Regions from separate parts of the Streptomyces sp. NBC_00876 genome, predicted to be linked through region 1. Evidence: riboswitches for the same ligand, from Rfam matches in the RefSeq annotation. Region 1 holds a riboswitch; each other region holds the start of a gene.
The links. A riboswitch is a leader RNA that binds a small molecule or an ion and turns the genes downstream of it on or off. The one in region 1 is predicted to bind S-adenosylmethionine.

Region 1 (4,530 bases):
CACACTGCACGGGCCTTCCGTAGGCGTGCCGATTCTGGAAAACTCCAGTCGCTTTCGCCCCACGTCCCCTCACCCCGCAGAGGCCCCCACCCATGGCTGAACTGAACCGTCGCCGGCTCCTGCAACTCGCCGGAGGCACCGCAGCCTTCACCGCGTTGTCGTCCAGCATCGCCCGCGCCGCCTCCCTTCCCGCGCGGGGGCGTACCGGAACGCTCCAGGACGTCGAGCACATCGTCGTACTCATGCAGGAGAACCGTTCCTTCGACCACTACTTCGGCACGATGAAGGGTGTACGCGGATACGGTGACCCGCGGCCGGTCACGCTTCCCAGCGGAAAGCCGGTCTGGCACCAGAAGGATCTTCTCGGCAGGGAGGTGCTGCCCTTCCGGCCGCCGGCCGACGATCTCGGGATGCAGTTCCTCCAGGACCTGAACCACGACTGGGCGGGCGGTCACTGGGCGTTCAACAAGGGCGCGTACGACAAGTGGGTGCCTGCCAAGACGGCGACCACGATGGCCCACCTCACCCGTGAGGACATCCCGTTCCACTACGCCCTCGCCGACGCGTTCACCGTCTGCGATGCCTACCACTGCTCGTTCATCGGGTCGACCGACCCGAACCGCTACTACCTGTGGAGCGGATACACCGGGAACGACCGCACCGGTGGCGGTCCCGTGCTCGGCAACGACGAGTCCGGGTACGGCTGGACCACCTACCCCGAGCGCCTGGAGCAGGCCGGGGTGTCGTGGAAGGTCTACCAGGACATCGGCGACGGGCTCGACGCCGACGGGTCCTGGGGGTGGATCGATGATGCCTACCGAGGGACGTACGGCGACAACTCGCTCCTCTACTTCAACAATTATCGCAATGCCGCACCCGGGGATCCGCTCCACGACAAGGCGCGCACGGGAACGGACATCAAGAACGGCGGCGGGCTCCTCGACGACCTGAAGGCCGACATCCAGGCCGGGACGCTTCCGAAGGTGTCGTGGATCGTCGCCCCCGAGGCCTTCAGTGAGCACCCCAACTGGCCCGCGAATTACGGCGCCTGGTACATCGCGCAGGTGCTGGACGCACTGACCGCCGATCCCGAGGTCTGGGGCAGGACGGCTCTCTTCATCACCTACGACGAGAACGACGGCTTCTTCGATCACGTGGTGCCGCCGTTCGTGCCGTCCGGCGCCTCCCAGGGCCTGTCCACCGTGGACACCTCCGCCGACTACTTCCCCGGCGACATCCGGTACGTGGCAGGGCCGTACGGGCTCGGCCAGCGCGTACCCATGATGGTCGTGTCCCCGTGGAGCACCGGCGGGTACGCGTGCTCGGAGGTCTTCGACCACACCTCCGTCATCCGGTTCATGGAGGAGCGCTTCGGTGTGCGCGAGCCCAACATCTCGCCCTGGCGGCGCGCCATCTGCGGCGACCTCACCTCCGCCTTCGACTTCCGCCGTACCGACACCTCGTCGCCCTCGTTGCCGTCGACCGCCGCCTACGAGCCCCCGGACGGCGACCGGCACCCCGACTACAAACCCGCGCCGCCCGCCACCGGCAGTGTGCCCAAGCAGGAGAAGGGGTCCCGTCCCACCCGGCCGCTGCGCTACGCGCCCTTCGTCGACGGCGCCGCCGACCCGGCCACCGGGAAGTTCCGTCTCACCTTCAGCGGCGGTGCGGACGCCGGTGCGCAGTTCCTGGTGACGTCCGCCAACCGGATCGACGGGCCCTGGACGTACACCACCGAGGCGGGGAAGTCGCTGTCGGACGCCTGGAACACCGCCTACTCGCAGGGGGTGACCGACCTCACCGTCCACGGCCCGAACGGCTTCCTGCGTGCCTTCCGGGCCCCCGGCAAGACAGCCGGCCCCGAGGTGACGGCACGTCATACAGCCGTCGGTGGAAAGCTTGAGCTCACCCTGTCCAACGCAGGCTCCGGCGCCGTCCACCTCACCGTCCGCAGCGCGGTCGGATACGGGGGAGCGGCGCAGACCTTCACCGTCGGTGCCGGGGCGACCGTGAAGCACACCCTTGACCTGCGAAGCAGCAAGCGCTGGTACGACGTCACCGTCACCTCCGACGCGGACGCGGGCTTCCTGCGCCGTTTCGCCGGGCACGTCGAGACGGGCGAATCCGGTTCGAGCGACCCGGGTCTCATCACCGGCTGAGTGCGGCGGACCCGGCGGACCGGACGGGACACGTGGGGGTGGCGCCCGGGTACGGGCGCTCCCGTACGTTCCTGACCACCCGTCGGGTCGTGCTGTTCGTGTGGGTTAGAGTTTCCTCGGGTCATGAGTTCCAGCGCACAGCCCCGGCTTGCTGGACGGCACCCCGCTCCGCTGCGGGTGCTCCGGGTGACGACCTGCCCCGTGCGCAGGGCACGGGGAACAGCGGACCGCGGTGCAGGGCACTCGGGGTCCCACAACCCGGAAGGCGAGCCCGTCATGCTGCGTCATCTCCCCCAGAACGACTCCGTCCTGAACGACGGCTGCGCACGGTACGCCGCGGGCCACCATGTGCACTGGATCCACGCCAAGAAGTGCCGGCAGGAGCCCGGGCAGGCCGTCGAGATCCTGCTCACCGCGGGCGACGTCCGTGACGACGGATGGGTCGAACTGCGGCCCGCCTTCGACTACGCGGGACACCTCCCCGAGGTGTGGACCCATGCGCCGGACGTGCTGCGGACGAGGCTCGCCGGTCACCGCGGACGCGTGTACTGGCTGGAGCTGTGGCATGCGCTGAAGCTCGTCGACGCCGGCGGCAAGGTGGAGGGACTGGTCAACGTCGGGTTCGAGGGCGGGGTCCTGTGCGACGCCGCGCGCGGCGGCGGACAGGCGTAGATCCACGGCTGGACCGGGCCGCAGAGCGAGGGGTCGCAATCGGGTCACCGCACACCGAGCGGGGGAGCGGGTTCTCCTGGAAGGACGACCGGTTCGCGGAGTACCGCAACGACGGACCGGGCTCCGGTGCGGGCAGCGGCGACCGGCCGCAGCTCACCGATGCCGGTGCGGCCGGTCAGGAGATCGCCGACTGACTGGGCGACTGGACACCGCCGGCGGCCCGAGGCGCGCAGTCACCCGGTCCCGCTGATGTTCCGAACCGGGTGTCCGGCATATCGTGGCGGTAGCCCCATGGCTGCTGCCATGGCCGGAACGAGCGGGAGGCGATGAGTCGAAGCGCTTCGACGCTGCTATGGACACGCTGTGTGTGCGGGTCTAGTCTCGCATCATCTGCGCATGTCGCAGGCGGAGGGTGGCCAGTCGAAGCGCTTCGCCTCATCTGGCCGAACTGTCGCAGCAGGCCGGTATGCGTGCCGGTGTCCGACGTCGTCACGTGATGGAGAGCTGAATGGTCACCCTGGCCGAGGTCGCGCAGCATGCCGGAGTCTCGGCGAGCACGGTGAGCTACGTCCTCAGTGGGAAACGCTCCATCTCGGTGCCCACCAGGCAGCGCGTGGAGCAGAGCATCCAGCAGCTCGGCTACCACCCCAACGCCGGTGCGCGGGCGCTGGCGAGCAGCCGGTCGAACATCATCGCGCTGATGGTCCCCCTGCGTACCGACATGTACGTCCCCGTGATGATGGAGATCGCCATCGCGGTTGCCACCACGGCCCGTACCCACGGCTACGACGTCCTGCTCCTCACCGGGGAGGAGGGCCCCGCGGCGGTGCGGCGCATCGCGGGCAGCTCGCTCGCCGACGCGATGATCCTGATGGACGTCGAACTGCACGACGAGCGGCTGCCGTTGCTGCGCGAGACCGACCGCGCGGCCGTGCTCATCGGACTGCCCGCCGACACCGACGGGCTGACCTGTGTGGATCTCGACTTCGAGGCGACCGGAGCGCTCTGCGTGGAGCACCTCGCCGGCCTCGGTCATCGCGAGGTCGCCGTGATCGGCGAGGCGGCCGCCGTATACGAGCGGCACACCGGCTTCGCCGAGCGGACCGTCGACGGAGTGCGTGCCAAGGCGCAGGAGACCGGCGTGCGGGTGCTGCACCGGCCCTGCGAGGGCGGCTACCCGGCGATGGCCCAGACCCTGTCGCGGATATTCGACGAGCGTCCCGGCACCACCGGGTTCATCGTGCAGAACGAGTCGGCGGTGGAGCCGCTGCTCAACCTGCTGAGGCAGCAGGGCCGGGCCGTCCCCGAGGACGTGTCGGTGGTCGCGATCTGTCCCGAGCAGGTGGCCTCGCAGGCCTCGGTACGGCTCACCTCGGTGGCCATCCCCGCGCAGGAGATGGGGCGCCGCTCGGTCGAGCAGGTCGTCGCCAAGCTCTCCGGCCGCGGCACGGACGAAGTCGAGCTGCTGGCGCCGGAACTGACGGTGCGGGAGAGTACCGGCCCCGCCCCGAAGTAGTCCTGGCGCCCCACCCGAGCGCGCGAGCCGGCCCCCGTGCGGGGGCCGGCTCCTTGTGCGTACGGATCAGCTCGAGGAGACACCGAATCCGTTCGTGGTGAAGTCCAGTCCGCCCGGCGACGAGGTGATCTCGTAGCCGAACTGGACGTCACCGATGGTCTCGTTGCCCCACCAGCCCTTGGT
Region 2 (4,530 bases), 2.6 Mb from region 1:
GAGACGCGCGCCGAGTCCGTGCTCTACGCGGGCGACGACCTGGGCGACCTCGCCGCCTACGCCGCCGTGGAGAAACTCCGCACCGAGGGACCCGACGGCACCCCCGGCCTGCTGATCTGCAGCGGCAGCGCGGAAGTGCCGGAACTGGCCGAGCGCGCCGACCTGCTGGTGCCGGGGCCGGGGGCCGTCGTGGAGTTCCTGTCAGCCCTCGCGCAGAGCCTCTAGCTGGTCCAGGAACCACTGCTGCGGCGGCAGCGCGGTGGCCGCCGCGGCCAGCCGCTTCGAGCGCTCCGCCCGTTCGCCGTCCGGTGTCGTCAACGCCTCGTGCAGGGCCTCGGCGGTGGCGGACACGTCGTACGGGTTCACCGTGATCGCGTCGGCGCCCAGCTCCTCGTACGCCCCCGCCTCCCGCGACAGCACCAGCACGCAGCCGTGGTCGGAGACGACCGGGACCTCCTTGGCGACCAGGTTCATCCCGTCCCGGATCGGGTTGACGAGCGCCACGTCGGCCAGCCGGTACGCGGCCAGCGAGCGGGCGAAGTCGTCCTTGACGTGGAGGACGACCGGGGTCCAGTCCGGCGTCCCGTACGCCGCGTTGATCGCGTCGGCGACGCGCTGCACCTCGGCGGTGTACTCCCGGTACACCGCCAGGTCCTGCCGCGAGGGGTAGGCGAACGCGACGTGCACGACGCGGCCGCGCCATTCGGGCCGGCCGTCGAGCAGGGCGCGGTAGGCGTGCAGACCGCGGACGATGTTCTTGGACAGTTCCGTACGGTCCACCCGCACGATCGTCTTCCGGCCGGGGCCCACCTGCTCCCGCAGCGCCGCCATCCGCTCGTCCACGTCCGCCTCGTGCGCGCGCCGGCGCAGGAAGTCCGCGTCGGCGCCGAGCCCGTGCACACCGATCCGGGTGTGGCCGGTGCCGCCCAGGATCTCCGTGCAGCAGCCGATGAACGCGTCCGCCCAGCGCCGGGTCAGGAATGCCGCCCGGTCGGCGCCCAGGATGCCGCGCAGCAGCTGTTCGGCGATGTCGTCGGGCAGGATCCGGAAGTAGTCGACGGGCGCCCACGGGGTGTGCGAGAAGTGGCCGATCCGCAGGTCGGGGCGGAGTTCGCGGAGCATGCCGGGCACCAGCGCCAGGTGGTAGTCCTGCACGAGGACCGCCGCACCCTCGCCCGCCTCCTCGGCGAGCGCCTCGGCGAAGGCCCGGTTGTACGTCTCGAAGGAGGCCCACTGCCGGCGGAACTCCGCGTCGAAGACGGGCTCGAAGGGGGTCTGGTAGAGCAGGTGGTGGACGAACCAGAGCACCGAGTTGGCGATGCCGTTGTACGCGTCGGCGTGCACGTCCGCGTCGATGTCGAGCATCCGGACTCCCGGCTCGCCGACCCCGCGCCGCACCGCCTCGCGGTCGCCGTCCCCGAGTGCGGCGCACACCCACATCTTGTCGTCGACGGCGCTCAGGCCGGAGACGAGTCCGCCGCCGCCCCGTTTCGCGTCGAGGGAACCGTCCTCGCGCAGGGCGTACGACACCGGGCCGCGGTTGGACGCGACGAGGACCTGGGCAGCGGGCTGGAGGGCGTGCTCGGAGACCATGGGCGGAACCTAGCCCGATCGCGAAGCGCCCAAACGTGCGAAGTCGGCCGTTGTCACGCCGCGCGGCGTGACACGTACTCCTCGATCTCCCGCATCGGCGGCCGTTCCTCGGTGTCCACCGCGTACGTGTGCGGGACGAAACCGTGCTCGCCGCGCTCGAACTGCGTCAGCGACGGTCGGACCAGGTGCCCGCGGGAGAGCCGCAGCTGGGCGGTGCGGTAGATGGCGGCCGCCATCCGGCCCAGGGCCTGGCCGTCCTGGTGGCGGTGTTTCCTGACCCCGACGTCCACCTGGGCGAGCGCGTCGAGGCCGACGGTGTGCAGGGCGTCGACGAGCAGGCCCAGCTCCACTCCGTAACCGACCGGGAAGGGCAGCCGCTCCAGCAGTGAGCGGCGTACGGCGTACTCGCCGCCCAGCGGCTGGACGAAGCCGGCCAGCCGCGGCCAGTGGAGATTGAGCAGCGGCCGGGCCACCAGCTCGGTCACCCGGCCGCCCTGGCCTGCGGTCCCGTCGAGGGGGCGGTCGTACATCGCCTTGACGAACTGCACGTCCGGGTCGGTCAGCAGCGGGCCGACGATGCCGGAGACGAAGTCCGCAGAGAAGTCCTTCAGGTCCGCGTCGATGAAGCACACGATGTCGCCGCCGGTCACCAGGAGTGAGCGCCAGAGCACCTCGCCCTTGCCCGGGGCGGCGGGGACGCGGGGGAGGATCGCGTCCCGGTGCACCACCCGGGCGCCGGCCCGGCGGGCGACCTCGGCGGTGGCGTCCGTGGAGCCGGAGTCGATCACCACGAGTTCGTCGACCAGCCGGACCTTCTCCATGAGCTCGCGCCGGATCGTCGCCACGATGTCCCCGACCGTCGCCGCCTCGTTCAGGGCGGGCAGGACGACACTCACACGGCCGTGGCCGGCGGCACTCCCGCCGGGGCCCCGGGCGGCCAGGAGACGCTCCAGCGGGCGGTCGGCGGCCGACCAGGAACGCCTGGTCAGCCAGCGTTCGACCTCTTCCAGCACGGTCGATACTCCCTGTATGTGATCCATCTCGCGGTTCGGACGACTATCTCAACAGTCCGGTGCTTCGGTTACAGTCTTGAACAACGCAGATGACCGTCGCATGCCGGGGGTCCGTCCGCCGATAAACGCCTGGATCCATGATCCAGTGCCATAGCGCTCATCCAGAGGGACTGAGGGAACGGCCCGTTGAAGTCCCGGCAACCCTCCTGCCGACCGCGAGGTCAGGTGGGGAAGGTGCCAATTCCGTCTTGTGGCGAAATGCGTCACGAGGAAGATGAGGAGAAAGGGCCTCGCCATCATGGCTGTTGAGACTGTTGCAGCAAACACCGAATCTTCCGTGGACCTCGGTCCCGCCGCGGCGCTTTCCTGCCGCGAATGCGGAGAGCGATTCGAACTCGGCCCCATTTTCGCCTGCGCGTCCTGTTTCGGGCCGCTCGAAGTGGCGTACGACCTGCCGAGCGGCTCCCCGGACGAGCTGAAGAAGCGCATCGAGGCCGGTCCGAACAACATCTGGCGCTACGCGCCGCTGCTGCCGGTCCCCTCCGACGTCGCGGACAAGCCCAACATCAACCCCGGCTTCACCAAGCTGGTCAAGGCCGACAACCTCGCCCGTGAGCTGGGCGTCACCGGCGGCCTGTACGTCAAGGACGACTCCGGCAACCCGACGCACTCCTTCAAGGACCGTGTCGTCGCGATCGCCGTCGAGGCCGCCCGCGCCTTCGGATTCACCACCCTGTCCTGCTCCTCCACCGGCAACCTCGCCGGAGCGGTGGGCGCCGCCGCCGCCCGCGCCGGCCTGCGGTCCTGCGTGTTCATCCCGCACGACCTGGAGCAGGGCAAGGTCGTCATGGCCGCGGTGTACGGCGGTGAGCTGGTCGGCATCGAGGGCAACTACGACGACGTCAACCGCTTCTGCTCCGAGCTCATCGGCGACCCGCTCGGCGAGGGCTGGGGCTTCGTCAACGTCAACCTGCGCCCGTACTACGGCGAGGGTTCCAAGACCCTCGCCTACGAGATCTGCGAGCAGCTCGGCTGGCAGCTGCCCGACCAGATCGTCATCCCGATCGCGTCCGGCTCGCAGCTCACGAAGATCGACAAGGGTCTCCAGGAGCTGATCAGGCTCGGCCTGGTCGAGGACAAGCCGTACAAGATCTTCGGCGCCCAGGCCGAGGGCTGCTCCCCGGTCTCCGCCGCCTTCAAGGCCGGTCTCGACGTCGTGCGGCCGCAGAAGCCGAACACGATCGCCAAGTCCCTGGCGATCGGCAACCCGGCCGACGGCCCGTACGTCCTGGACATCGCCCGCCGCACCGGCGGCGCCGTCGAGGACGTCGACGACGAGCAGGTCGTCGAAGCGATCAAGCTGCTGGCCCGCACCGAGGGCATCTTCGCCGAGACCGCGGGCGGGGTGACGGTCGGCGTGACGAAGAAGCTGATCGAGGCCGGTCTGCTGGACCCGTCGCTCACCACCGTCGTCCTGAACACCGGCGACGGCCTCAAGACGCTGGACGCGGTGGCCGCCACCTCGCAGGCGAGCGCCACGATCCGCCCGAGCCTGGAAGCCTTCCGCGCCGCCGGACTCGCCACCAGCTGAGAAGCGTTCGACCACCCGAGACTTCAGGAAGGGCACCCACCATGAGCGTCAAGGTCCGTATCCCCACCATCCTCCGCACCTACACGGGCGGCCAGGCCGAGGTCCCGGCCGAGGGCGCGATCCTCTCCGAGGTCATCGAGTCCCTGGAGAAGGACCACCCGGGCATCGCCGCCCGCGTCCTGGACGACCAGGGCAAGCTGCGGCGCTTCGTGAACGTGTACGTCAACGACGACGACGTGCGCTTCGAGGGCGGCCTGGAAGCGGTCACCCCGGACGGCGCCGGAATCTCGATCATCCCGGCCGTCGCCGGCGGCTGCTGAGCCCCGGGCCCCC
Region 3 (4,530 bases), 680 kb from region 1:
GGCAGGACGCCCAGCTGGACGCGATCCAGCGGATCCTGGCCGGCACCCAGACCATCACCATCGAGAAGCCGTACAAGCCGGAGGCGGACACCGCGGCCGCGATGGCGGTCGACCTGGCCCAGGGCAAGGCCATCCCCAAGTCCCTGACGCCGATCACCGTCACCAGCGGCAGCGGCCAGAAGGTCCCGGCCAAGCTGCTGACGCCGGTCGTGGTCAACAAGGACAACATCAAGGAAACCGTCGTCAAGGACGGCCTGTACACCGTCGATGAGATCTGCACTCCCGCCTACGCCGACGCCTGTGCGAAGGCCGGCCTCCAGTAACCCCGGCTCCACGCAACCGGGCGAGCCGCACCGCGCGGCTCGCCCGTCGGGGGCCGAGAGTGTCAGCCCGTGCGTACGGGCAACCCAGGAGGCGGTTCCGTTGCCGGAAGCACCTGTGCTCACTCTGCGGGGGATCTCCAAGCGCTTCGGCGCCGTCCAGGCACTGTCGGGCTTCGACCTCGAGGTCCACCCCGGCGAAGTCGTCGCGCTCGTCGGCGACAACGGCGCCGGCAAGTCGACCGCGGTCAAGGCCATCGCGGGAGTCAACCCGCCGGACGAGGGCGTCATCGAGTGGCAGGGCCGCCCGGTCGCCATCGGCCGCCCCCACGACGCCCAGAACCTCGGCATCGCGACCGTCTACCAGGACCTGGCCCTGTGCGACAACCTCGACGTGGTCGGCAACCTCTTCCTCGGCCGCGAACTCCGCCGCTTCGGCGTGCTCGACGAGGTACGCATGGACCAGCGTTCGCGCGAACTGCTCGACACCCTCTCCATCCGCATCCCCAGCGTCCGCATCCCCGTCGCCTCCCTGTCCGGAGGGCAGCGCCAGACGGTGGCCATCGCCCGTTCCCTGATCGGCGACCCGAAGGTCGTCATCCTGGACGAGCCCACCGCGGCCCTGGGCGTGGAGCAGACGGCCGAGGTCCTAGACCTGGTCGAGCGGCTCAGGGAACGCGGCCTCGGAACCATCCTGGTCAGCCACAACATGGTGGACGTGATGGCGGTCGCGGACCGGATCGCGGTGATGCGCCTGGGACGCAACAACGGCTTCTTCGACCGGCGTTCGACCACCACCGAGGAGATCATCTCCGCCATCACCGGAGCCTCCGACAGCGCCGTCACCCGCCGCCAGGCCCGAAAGCGGGAGGAGAAGGAGGAGGAGCGATGACCCGGGAACCCGCACACGACGACCCCCAGGAACCCGCACACGACGCCATGCCCGCCGTCGACACCCGCCTGCTCGTCCGCGAGGAGGGCATCCGCGGGTACGCCGGGGAGTTCTGGCGCAAGATGCGCAGCGGGGAACTGGGCTCCCTCCCCGTCGTCATCGCCGTGATCATCATCTGGACGGTGTTCGGCAGTCTGAACAGCACGTTCCTCTCGGCCCAGAACCTCTCCGACCTCAGCCAGCAGATCGTCGGCACCGGCATGATCGCCGTCGGCATCGTCTTCGTGCTGCTCCTCGGCGAGATCGACCTGTCCGTCGGGTCCGTCAGCGGTCTGTGCGCCGCGATCTTCGCGGTACTCAACGTCCTGAACGGCATGAACGAATGGCTGGCGCTCCTGATCGCCGTGCTGGGTGGAACGGCCGTCGGCCTCATCCAGGGCTTCTTCTTCGCGAAGGTCGGAGTACCCGCGTTCGTCGTCACCCTTGCGGGCAACCTCGCCTGGAACGGGCTGATGCTTCAGGTGCTCGGCTCCAGCGGCACGGTCAACATCCCGGCCGACAGCATCGTCGCCGAGATCTACTCGACCATCTACCACAGCCCGGCAGCCGCCTACGCGACCGCGGCGGCAGGGGTCGGACTGTTCCTGGCGGCCTCCCTGCTGGACGCCGCGCGCCGCAGGAGAGCCAGAGTGCCCTCCCGCCCGGTCGCCGAAATCGTGCTGCGTACGGTCGTCATTGCCGCGATCGCCTTCACCACCGCGTACATCCTCAACCGGTACCAGGGCCTCCCGCTGGCCCTGCTGATCTTCCTGATCGTGCTCGTGGTCCTGGACTTCGTACTGCGCCGCACCACGTACGGACGGAAGGTCTTCGCGGTCGGCGGCAACTCGGAGGGTGCGCGAAGGGCAGGCATCAGCGTGCCGTTCGTCCGCATGTCCGTCTTCTCGATCGCCGGCACCATGGCAGCCGTCGGGGGCCTCTTCCTCGCCGGGCAGATCCAGTCGGCGAGTCAGACCTCGGGAGGCGGCAACCTGCTGATGAACGTCATCGCCGCCGCCGTCATCGGCGGCACGAGCCTGTTCGGCGGGCGCGGTTCCGTCTGGTCGGCGCTGCTCGGCGCGCTGGTCATCGGATCCATCCAGTCCGGGATGAACATCATGGGCGTCAGCAACGCGGTCCAGTTCATGATCACGGGATCGGTCCTGCTCGCCGCCGTGGTCGTCGACTCCCTGTCCCGCAGGAGCCAGAAGGCCGCGGGACGCGCGTAACGCGTGAACGCGTGAACGCGTGAACGCACAAGGAACAGATGGCACAGCCGCGGTGTTCCCTCTCAAGGTCACATGAGCACGTCACACGAGCACGTCACACGAGCACGTCACACGAGCACGCAACCCGGTGTGAGCACGGCCATGATCTGAGGGGCATTGCGCGCCGCTGCCGCCGCGCGTAGCGTTCCTGACAGGTCATGAGTGTCAGCGTCAAGCCCTGGCTCGCTGACCGGCAACCCTCCTGCGTGGCGGGGTGCTTCAGGGGAGACCGGGCGGGACCCGCCCGGGTTCCCGCAGGCGCGAGGCCCTCGGGCCCGCCGATCCGGACGAACGGAGGCGACGGTCATGCCATCGGATTCCTGCCCGCTCGTCAGGGTTCTTGCTCCGAGGCGCCGCGTCCACCTGTACTCCCGGCCGCACATCGATCTCCAGCGCGTGGCCGGCGCGCTCTGTCGTTCCTGACCCGTACCCGCGACGCCGCACCTCCCGACGAGGCCCGGCGATCACCCACGGTCGTTCAGGAAGGCACCCTTTCGTGTCCGCATCACCATCGCCGCACCCTGCCCTGTCCTCTCCGCTTCACCTCGCCGTCGCGCTCGACGGTGCGGGCTGGCATCCGGCCGCATGGCGCGAGCCGTCGGCACGTCCCCGCGATCTGCTCACCGCCGCGTACTGGACCGACATCGTCCAGGAGGCCGAGCGCGGCCTGCTCGACTTCGTGACGATCGAGGACGCGTTCGGGCTCCAGTCCTCGCAGCCCACGGAGGCCGACGGCCGCACCGACGAGGTGCGCGGGCGGCTCGACGCGGTGCTCATCGCCGCGCGGGTGGCCCCGCTGACCCGGCACATCGGGCTGGTGCCGACCGTGGTCGCCACGCACACGGAGCCGTTCCACATCTCCAAGGCGATCGCCACCCTCGACTATGTGAGCACCGGCCGGGCCGGTCTGCGCATCCAGGTGTCGGCCCGGAGCAATGAGGCGGCCCACGTCGGCCGCCGTCCGTTCCCCTCCTTCCCCGCCTTCCGCTCCCTGCGCGGCGAGGACCTGGACCGTCCGGATGTACGGGAGCTGACCGCCGAGCTCTTCGACGAGGCCGGTGACCACATCGAGGCGGTACGCCGGCTGTGGGACAGCTGGGAGGACGGCGCGGAGATCCGCGACGTCACCACAGGCCGCTTCATCGACCGCGAGAAGCTGCACTACATCGACTTCGAGAGCCGCCACTTCAACGTCAAGGGCCCCTCGATCACGCCCCGGCCCCCGCAGGGGCAACCGGTCGTCAGTGCCCTGGCGCACGGCAGTGTTCCCTTCCAACTGGTGGCCCGCTCGACGGACATCGGCTACGTCACCCCGCACGACACCGGGCAGGCCGCAGCCGTCATCGACGAGATCCGCGCCGAACAGGCGGCGGCGGGCCGGGCCGCGGAACCCCTGCACATCTTCGGTGACCTCGTGGTGTTCCTCGACGACGACCCCGCAGCGGCGGCAGCCCGCCGCGACCGCCTGGACAGGCTGGCCGGCCGCCCGTACACCAGCGACGCGAAGGTGTTCACCGGCACGCCCGCGCAACTGGCGGACCTGCTCCTCGCATGGCAGCAGACCGGGCTGTCCGGCTTCCGCCTGCGCCCCGCCGTGATCGGCCACGACCTCACGGCGATCACCCGTGCACTCGTGCCCGAACTGCAGAGCCGCGGCGCCTTCCGGAACGCCTACGAGGCCGACACCCTGCGCGGGCTGCTCGGACTCGCCCGCCCCGCCAACCGCTACGCCACCGTCTGAGCCGGAGGGACCACCGACATGAGCACCAACCAGGGCACCGGCAGCAGCACCGCCAGCAACACCGCCAAGCCGTTGAAGCAGATCCATCTCGCGGCGCACTTCCCGGGTGTCAACAACACCACCGTGTGGAGCGACCCGGCTGCCGGCAGCCACGTCGAGTTCAGCTCGTTCGCGCACTTCGCGCGTACCGCCGAACGCGCCAAGTTCGACTTCCTGTTCCTCGCCGAAGGACTACGTCTGCGTGAACAGGGCGGCCAGCTATACGACTTG
Region 4 (4,530 bases), 5.2 Mb from region 1:
CGTCCTCGGCATGTTCACCGGCTTCACCGGCTACTCGCTCCCGGACGACCTGCTCTCGGGTACGGGTGTCCGCTTCACCCAGGGCGCGATCCTGGCCACGCCGGTCGTCGGTACGTACATCTCGATGTTCCTGTTCGGCGGGGAGTTCCCGGGCGGCGACTTCGTCGCACGGTTCTACTCGATCCACATCCTGCTGCTGCCGGGCATCATGCTCGGGCTGCTGGTGGGCCACCTGATCCTGGTCTTCTACCACAAGCACACGCAGTTCGCGGGTCCCGGCCGGACCAACAAGAACGTCGTGGGCATGCCGCTGCTGCCGGTGTACATGGCGAAGGCCGGAGGGTTCTTCTTCCTGGTCTTCGGCGTCATCGCCGTCATCGCGGGCATCGCCTCGATCAACCCGATCTGGGCCATCGGCCCGTACCGCCCGGACCAGGTGTCCACCGGCGCACAGCCCGACTGGTACATGGGCTTCGCCGAGGGTCTGATCCGAGTGATGCCCGGCTGGGAGATCAACCTCTGGGGCCACACGCTCGTCCTGGGTGTGTTCATCCCGCTGATGGCCTTCGGGCTGGTGCTCGCGATCATCGCGGTCTACCCGTTCATCGAGTCCTGGATCACCGGGGACAAGCGCGAGCACCACATCCTGGACCGCCCGCGCAACACCCCCACCCGTACGGCCTTCGGCGTCGCCTGGATCACCGAGTACGTCATCGTCTTCATCGGCGGTGGCAACGACCTGTGGGCCACGCACTTCCACCTGTCGCTGAACGCCATCTCGTGGTTCGTCCGGATCTTCATCTTCGTGGGCCCGGTCATCGCGTTCATCGTGACCAGGCGGATCTGCCTCGGCCTTCAGCGCCGGGACAAGGAGAAGGTGCTGCACGGACGCGAGTCCGGTCTCATCAAGCGCCTGCCGCACGGTGAGTTCGTCGAGGTCCACGAGCCGCTCTCACCGGCGCAGCTGCACACGCTCACCGCGCACGAGCAGTACAAGCCGGTCGAGATCGGCCCGACGGTCGACGAGAACGGTGTCCGGCGCAAGGTGTCCCCGGTGCAGAAGCTGCGGGCCAGGCTCAGCAAGGGCTACTACGGCGAGAACAACCAGATCGCCAAGCCCACCGCCGAGGAGTACAAGGAGATCAACAGCGGCCACGGCCACCACTGATCACCTGAACTGATCGCCACAGCAGGAGCCCCGTCCGTTCGATGGACGGGGCTCTTCGCTGTCCCCGGGGCTCGATAGGGTGGTCGCATCCCCTTTATCGGCTGTGGACCCCAGGAGTGGACCATGAACGTTGTGACCCCGGTCGGCGGCGACAGCGTGGCGGCCCGTTCCTGGCCGGGCGTGCTGATCCCGCTGCTGCGCGGCGAGGACCTGAGCGCCGACGACACCGCGTGGGCGATGGACCGCATCATGAGCGGCGCGGCGACCGACGCGCAGATCGCCGGCTTCGCCGTGGCGCTCCGCGCGAAGGGCGAGACCGTCACCGAGGTGTCCGGTCTGGTCCGTGCGATGTACGAGCACGCCACCACCATCGAGGTGCCCGGCCGTACGGTCGACATCGTCGGCACCGGCGGCGACATGGCCAAGACGGTCAACATCTCCACCATGTCGGCGATCGTCGTGGCCGGAGCCGGTGCCAAGGTCGTCAAGCACGGCAACCGTGCCTCCTCGTCGGCCAGCGGTTCCTCCGACGTCCTGGGCAAGCTCGGCGTCAATCTCGACCTGCCTGCGCAGCGTGTCGTCGAGGTCGCGGAGGAGGCGGGCATCACCTTCTGCTTCGCGGTGAAGTTCCACCCGGCCCTGCGGCACGCGGCGAAGGCCCGCTCGGAGCTCGGCGCGCCGACCACGTTCAACATCCTCGGGCCGCTCACCAACCCGGCCAGGGTCCGCTCGCAGGCCATCGGTGTCGCCGACCTGCGGATGGCCCCCATCGTCGCGGGTGTCCTCGCGGAGCGCGGCAACTCCGCCCTGGTCTTCCGCGGCGACGACGGTCTGGACGAGCTGACCACCACCGCGACCTCCCGCGTCTGGGTGGCCAGGAACGGGGTGGTGCGCGAGGAGGCCTTCGACCCGCGCGACGTCGGCCTCGACCTGGTGCCGGTGGAGGCGCTGCGGGGCGCCGACGCCTCGTACAACGCCGATGTGGCCCGCCGGCTGCTCGCGGGGGAGACCGGGCCCGTACGGGACGCCGTCCTGCTCAACTCGGCGGCGGCGCTGGTCGCGCTGGACCCGGGCGAGGGGACGCTCACCGAGCAGCTGACCGCCGGTATGGCGAAGGCCGCCGAGTCCATCGACTCGGGGGCGGCCGGGCGCGCGCTGGAGAGATGGGTCGTGGCCAGCAACGCCTGAACGCACGGGATGTGAGGCAGGGCGCAGTCCGTCATACGGACTGCGCCTTGCGTGTTTCCGTACGTATGGCAAGATGCTGGGCAGGTCATGAGTGACAGCGACTACGGCCCCGGCCCGCTGTCCGGCAACCCTCCGTCCGTGGCGGGGTGCCCCGGGTGAAGACCAGGCCGCAGGCAGCGAGGTCTGCGGCAAGCGCGGACCCCTCGACATCGTGAGATGTCCACCCGTGGGGTCCTGGTCCTCAGGGAGCCTCTTGTGAGCAAGCGAATGCGATAGGGCTTTTCGGCCCTCCTCCGCACACCCCTCTTTCTTCCTTCCGTGCTGCCGCGTATCCGCAGGCACGCGGAATTCGCCTGCCTGTTACGGGAGTTCGCCATGTCTGTCTTCACCGCTGCCACCGACCAGTCCATTTGTGCGCCTCTGCCGGTTCTGGGCAAGGATGTGACGGTTCCGCTGGTCACCGGCGGTGAGGTCACCTACGCCGCGCTGGACTACGCCGCCAGCGCCCCGGCCCTGCAGCGGGTGTGGGACGACGTCGCCGCCTACGCCCCGTACTACGGCAGCGTCCACCGCGGTGCCGGATACCTCTCGCAGCTCTCCACGGACCTCTTCGAGTCCAGCCGCGTCACCGTCGCGGAGTTCCTCGGCTGCCGCCCCGACGACCAGGTGATCTTCACCCGGTCGACCACGGACTCGCTCAACCTGCTGGCCGCGGCCGTGCCCGCCGACTGCCAGGTGTTCGTGTACGAGACCGAGCACCACGCCTCGCTGCTGCCCTGGCGCGACGCCCGGGTGACGTACCTGAACGCCCCGCGCACCCCGGCCCAGGCCGTCGCCACGCTCGAGCGGGCGCTCGCCGACCGGGACCCCTACGGCCCCGCGCTGGTCTGCGTCACCGGCGCCTCCAACGTCACCGGCGAGCTGTGGCCGGTCAAGGAGCTCGCCGCCGCCGCGCACGCCCATGGCGCACGGATCGTGCTGGACGCCGCCCAGCTCGCCCCGCACCACCCCGTCGACATCGCCGAGCTGGACGTCGACTGGGTCGCCTTCTCCGGACACAAGCTGTACGCGCCGTTCGGCTCGGGCGTCCTCGCCGGCCGCTCCGACTGGCTGCGCGACGCCGAGCCCTACCTGGCCGGCGGCGGCGCCTCCCGCAAGGTCGCCCGGCGCACCGACGGCGGGGTGGACGTCGAGTGGCACACCACCGCCGCCCGCCACGAGGCCGGCTCGCCCAACGTCATCGGCGTCTACTCCATCGCCTCCGCCTGCAAGGCGCTCACCGAGGCCGGATTCGACAGCCTGGTCGCCCGCGAGCAGCAGCTGGTCTCCGCGGTCCGCGCCGGACTCGCCGAGGTGCCCGAGGTCAAGGTGCTCTCGCTGTTCGGCGACGACGCCCCGCGGGTCGGCGTCATCTCCTTCGTGGTGGAGGGCTGGAACAGCTCGCACTTCGCCGCGGCGCTCTCCGCCGAGTACGGCATCGGGGTGCGCGACGGCCTGTTCTGCGCCCACCCGCTGGTGCGCACCCTGCTCGGCAGCGACCCGCAGGACGTCGGCGAGTGCGGCGCGCCGGAGGCCGAGCCGGGTGAGCGGTCCCTCAACGCGATCCGGGTCAGCTTCGGCGCCGGTACGCCGGACGAGCACATCGAGCGTTTCCTGCGGGCCGTCGGGGAGCTCGTCAGCGAGGGCGCCCAGTGGAAGTACCGCACCGAGGACGGCCGTTGCGTCCCGGACCGGGGCACGGCGCAGATCTGAGGCCCGTCAGCACGTGGGGCCGGGTACGGACAGCTGTCCGTACCCGGCCCCACGTGCTGACGCCTAGGCGTCTAGGCGTCCAGACCGATGGCGAAGGCCGCCTCCAGGTCGTGCTGCGAGTACGTACGGAACGCCACGTGGGTGTCGGTTCCCTCGACACCGGGGATCTTGCTGATCCGGCCGGGGATGACATCGGCGAGATCGTCGTGCTTGGCCACCCGGACCATGGCGATCAGGTCGTACGTACCGGTGACCGAGAAGACCTCGCTGACGCTGTCCAGGGCCGCGATGGCCTCGGCGATCTCGGGAATCCGGTCCACGCTGGTTTTGATGAGCACGATCGCGGTGATCACGGCTGGCTTTCTCCCTCGGTGGCCGTGGCTGGAGACTTCACTCTAGCCTCACGCCGGTAGCGCCCCCAG

Region 2: it holds a riboswitch for S-adenosylmethionine, as region 1 does, so the genes downstream of both, thrC (threonine synthase) here and OG782_RS32370 (hypothetical protein) in region 1, are expected to answer to the same signal.
Region 3: it holds a riboswitch for S-adenosylmethionine, as region 1 does, so the genes downstream of both, OG782_RS35190 (putative leader peptide) here and OG782_RS32370 (hypothetical protein) in region 1, are expected to answer to the same signal.
Region 4: it holds a riboswitch for S-adenosylmethionine, as region 1 does, so the genes downstream of both, OG782_RS09585 (aminotransferase class V-fold PLP-dependent enzyme) here and OG782_RS32370 (hypothetical protein) in region 1, are expected to answer to the same signal.

The regions. Positions count from the first base shown of each region.
Region 1 covers NZ_CP108800.1:7,390,774-7,395,303, forward strand. The annotation lists gene OG782_RS32365 (phosphocholine-specific phospholipase C) at 93-2,159, shown strand; SAM riboswitch class IV at 2,279-2,388, shown strand; gene OG782_RS32370 (hypothetical protein) at 2,436-2,831, shown strand; gene OG782_RS32375 (LacI family DNA-binding transcriptional regulator) at 3,340-4,347, shown strand; gene OG782_RS32380 (GH12 family glycosyl hydrolase domain-containing protein) at 4,414-4,530, opposite strand, start outside.
Region 2 covers NZ_CP108800.1:4,746,709-4,751,238, forward strand. The annotation lists gene otsB (trehalose-phosphatase) at 1-225, shown strand, start outside; gene OG782_RS20795 (trehalose-6-phosphate synthase) at 202-1,593, opposite strand; gene OG782_RS20800 (glucosyl-3-phosphoglycerate synthase) at 1,647-2,606, opposite strand; SAM riboswitch class I at 2,761-2,887, shown strand; gene thrC (threonine synthase) at 2,905-4,197, shown strand; gene OG782_RS20810 (MoaD/ThiS family protein) at 4,239-4,517, shown strand.
Region 3 covers NZ_CP108800.1:8,068,009-8,072,538, forward strand. The annotation lists gene OG782_RS35175 (sugar ABC transporter substrate-binding protein) at 1-323, shown strand, start outside; gene OG782_RS35180 (ATP-binding cassette domain-containing protein) at 424-1,212, shown strand; gene OG782_RS35185 (sugar ABC transporter permease) at 1,209-2,480, shown strand; SAM riboswitch class IV at 2,674-2,786, shown strand; gene OG782_RS35190 (putative leader peptide) at 2,826-2,942, shown strand; gene OG782_RS35195 (LLM class flavin-dependent oxidoreductase) at 3,016-4,260, shown strand; gene OG782_RS35200 (NtaA/DmoA family FMN-dependent monooxygenase) at 4,279-4,530, shown strand, end outside.
Region 4 covers NZ_CP108800.1:2,179,134-2,183,663, reverse strand. The annotation lists gene OG782_RS09595 (cytochrome bc complex cytochrome b subunit) at 1-1,168, shown strand, start outside; gene trpD (anthranilate phosphoribosyltransferase) at 1,292-2,356, shown strand; SAM riboswitch class IV at 2,440-2,557, shown strand; gene OG782_RS09585 (aminotransferase class V-fold PLP-dependent enzyme) at 2,732-4,108, shown strand; gene OG782_RS09580 (Lrp/AsnC family transcriptional regulator) at 4,180-4,461, opposite strand; gene OG782_RS09575 (rhomboid family intramembrane serine protease) at 4,458-4,530, opposite strand, start outside.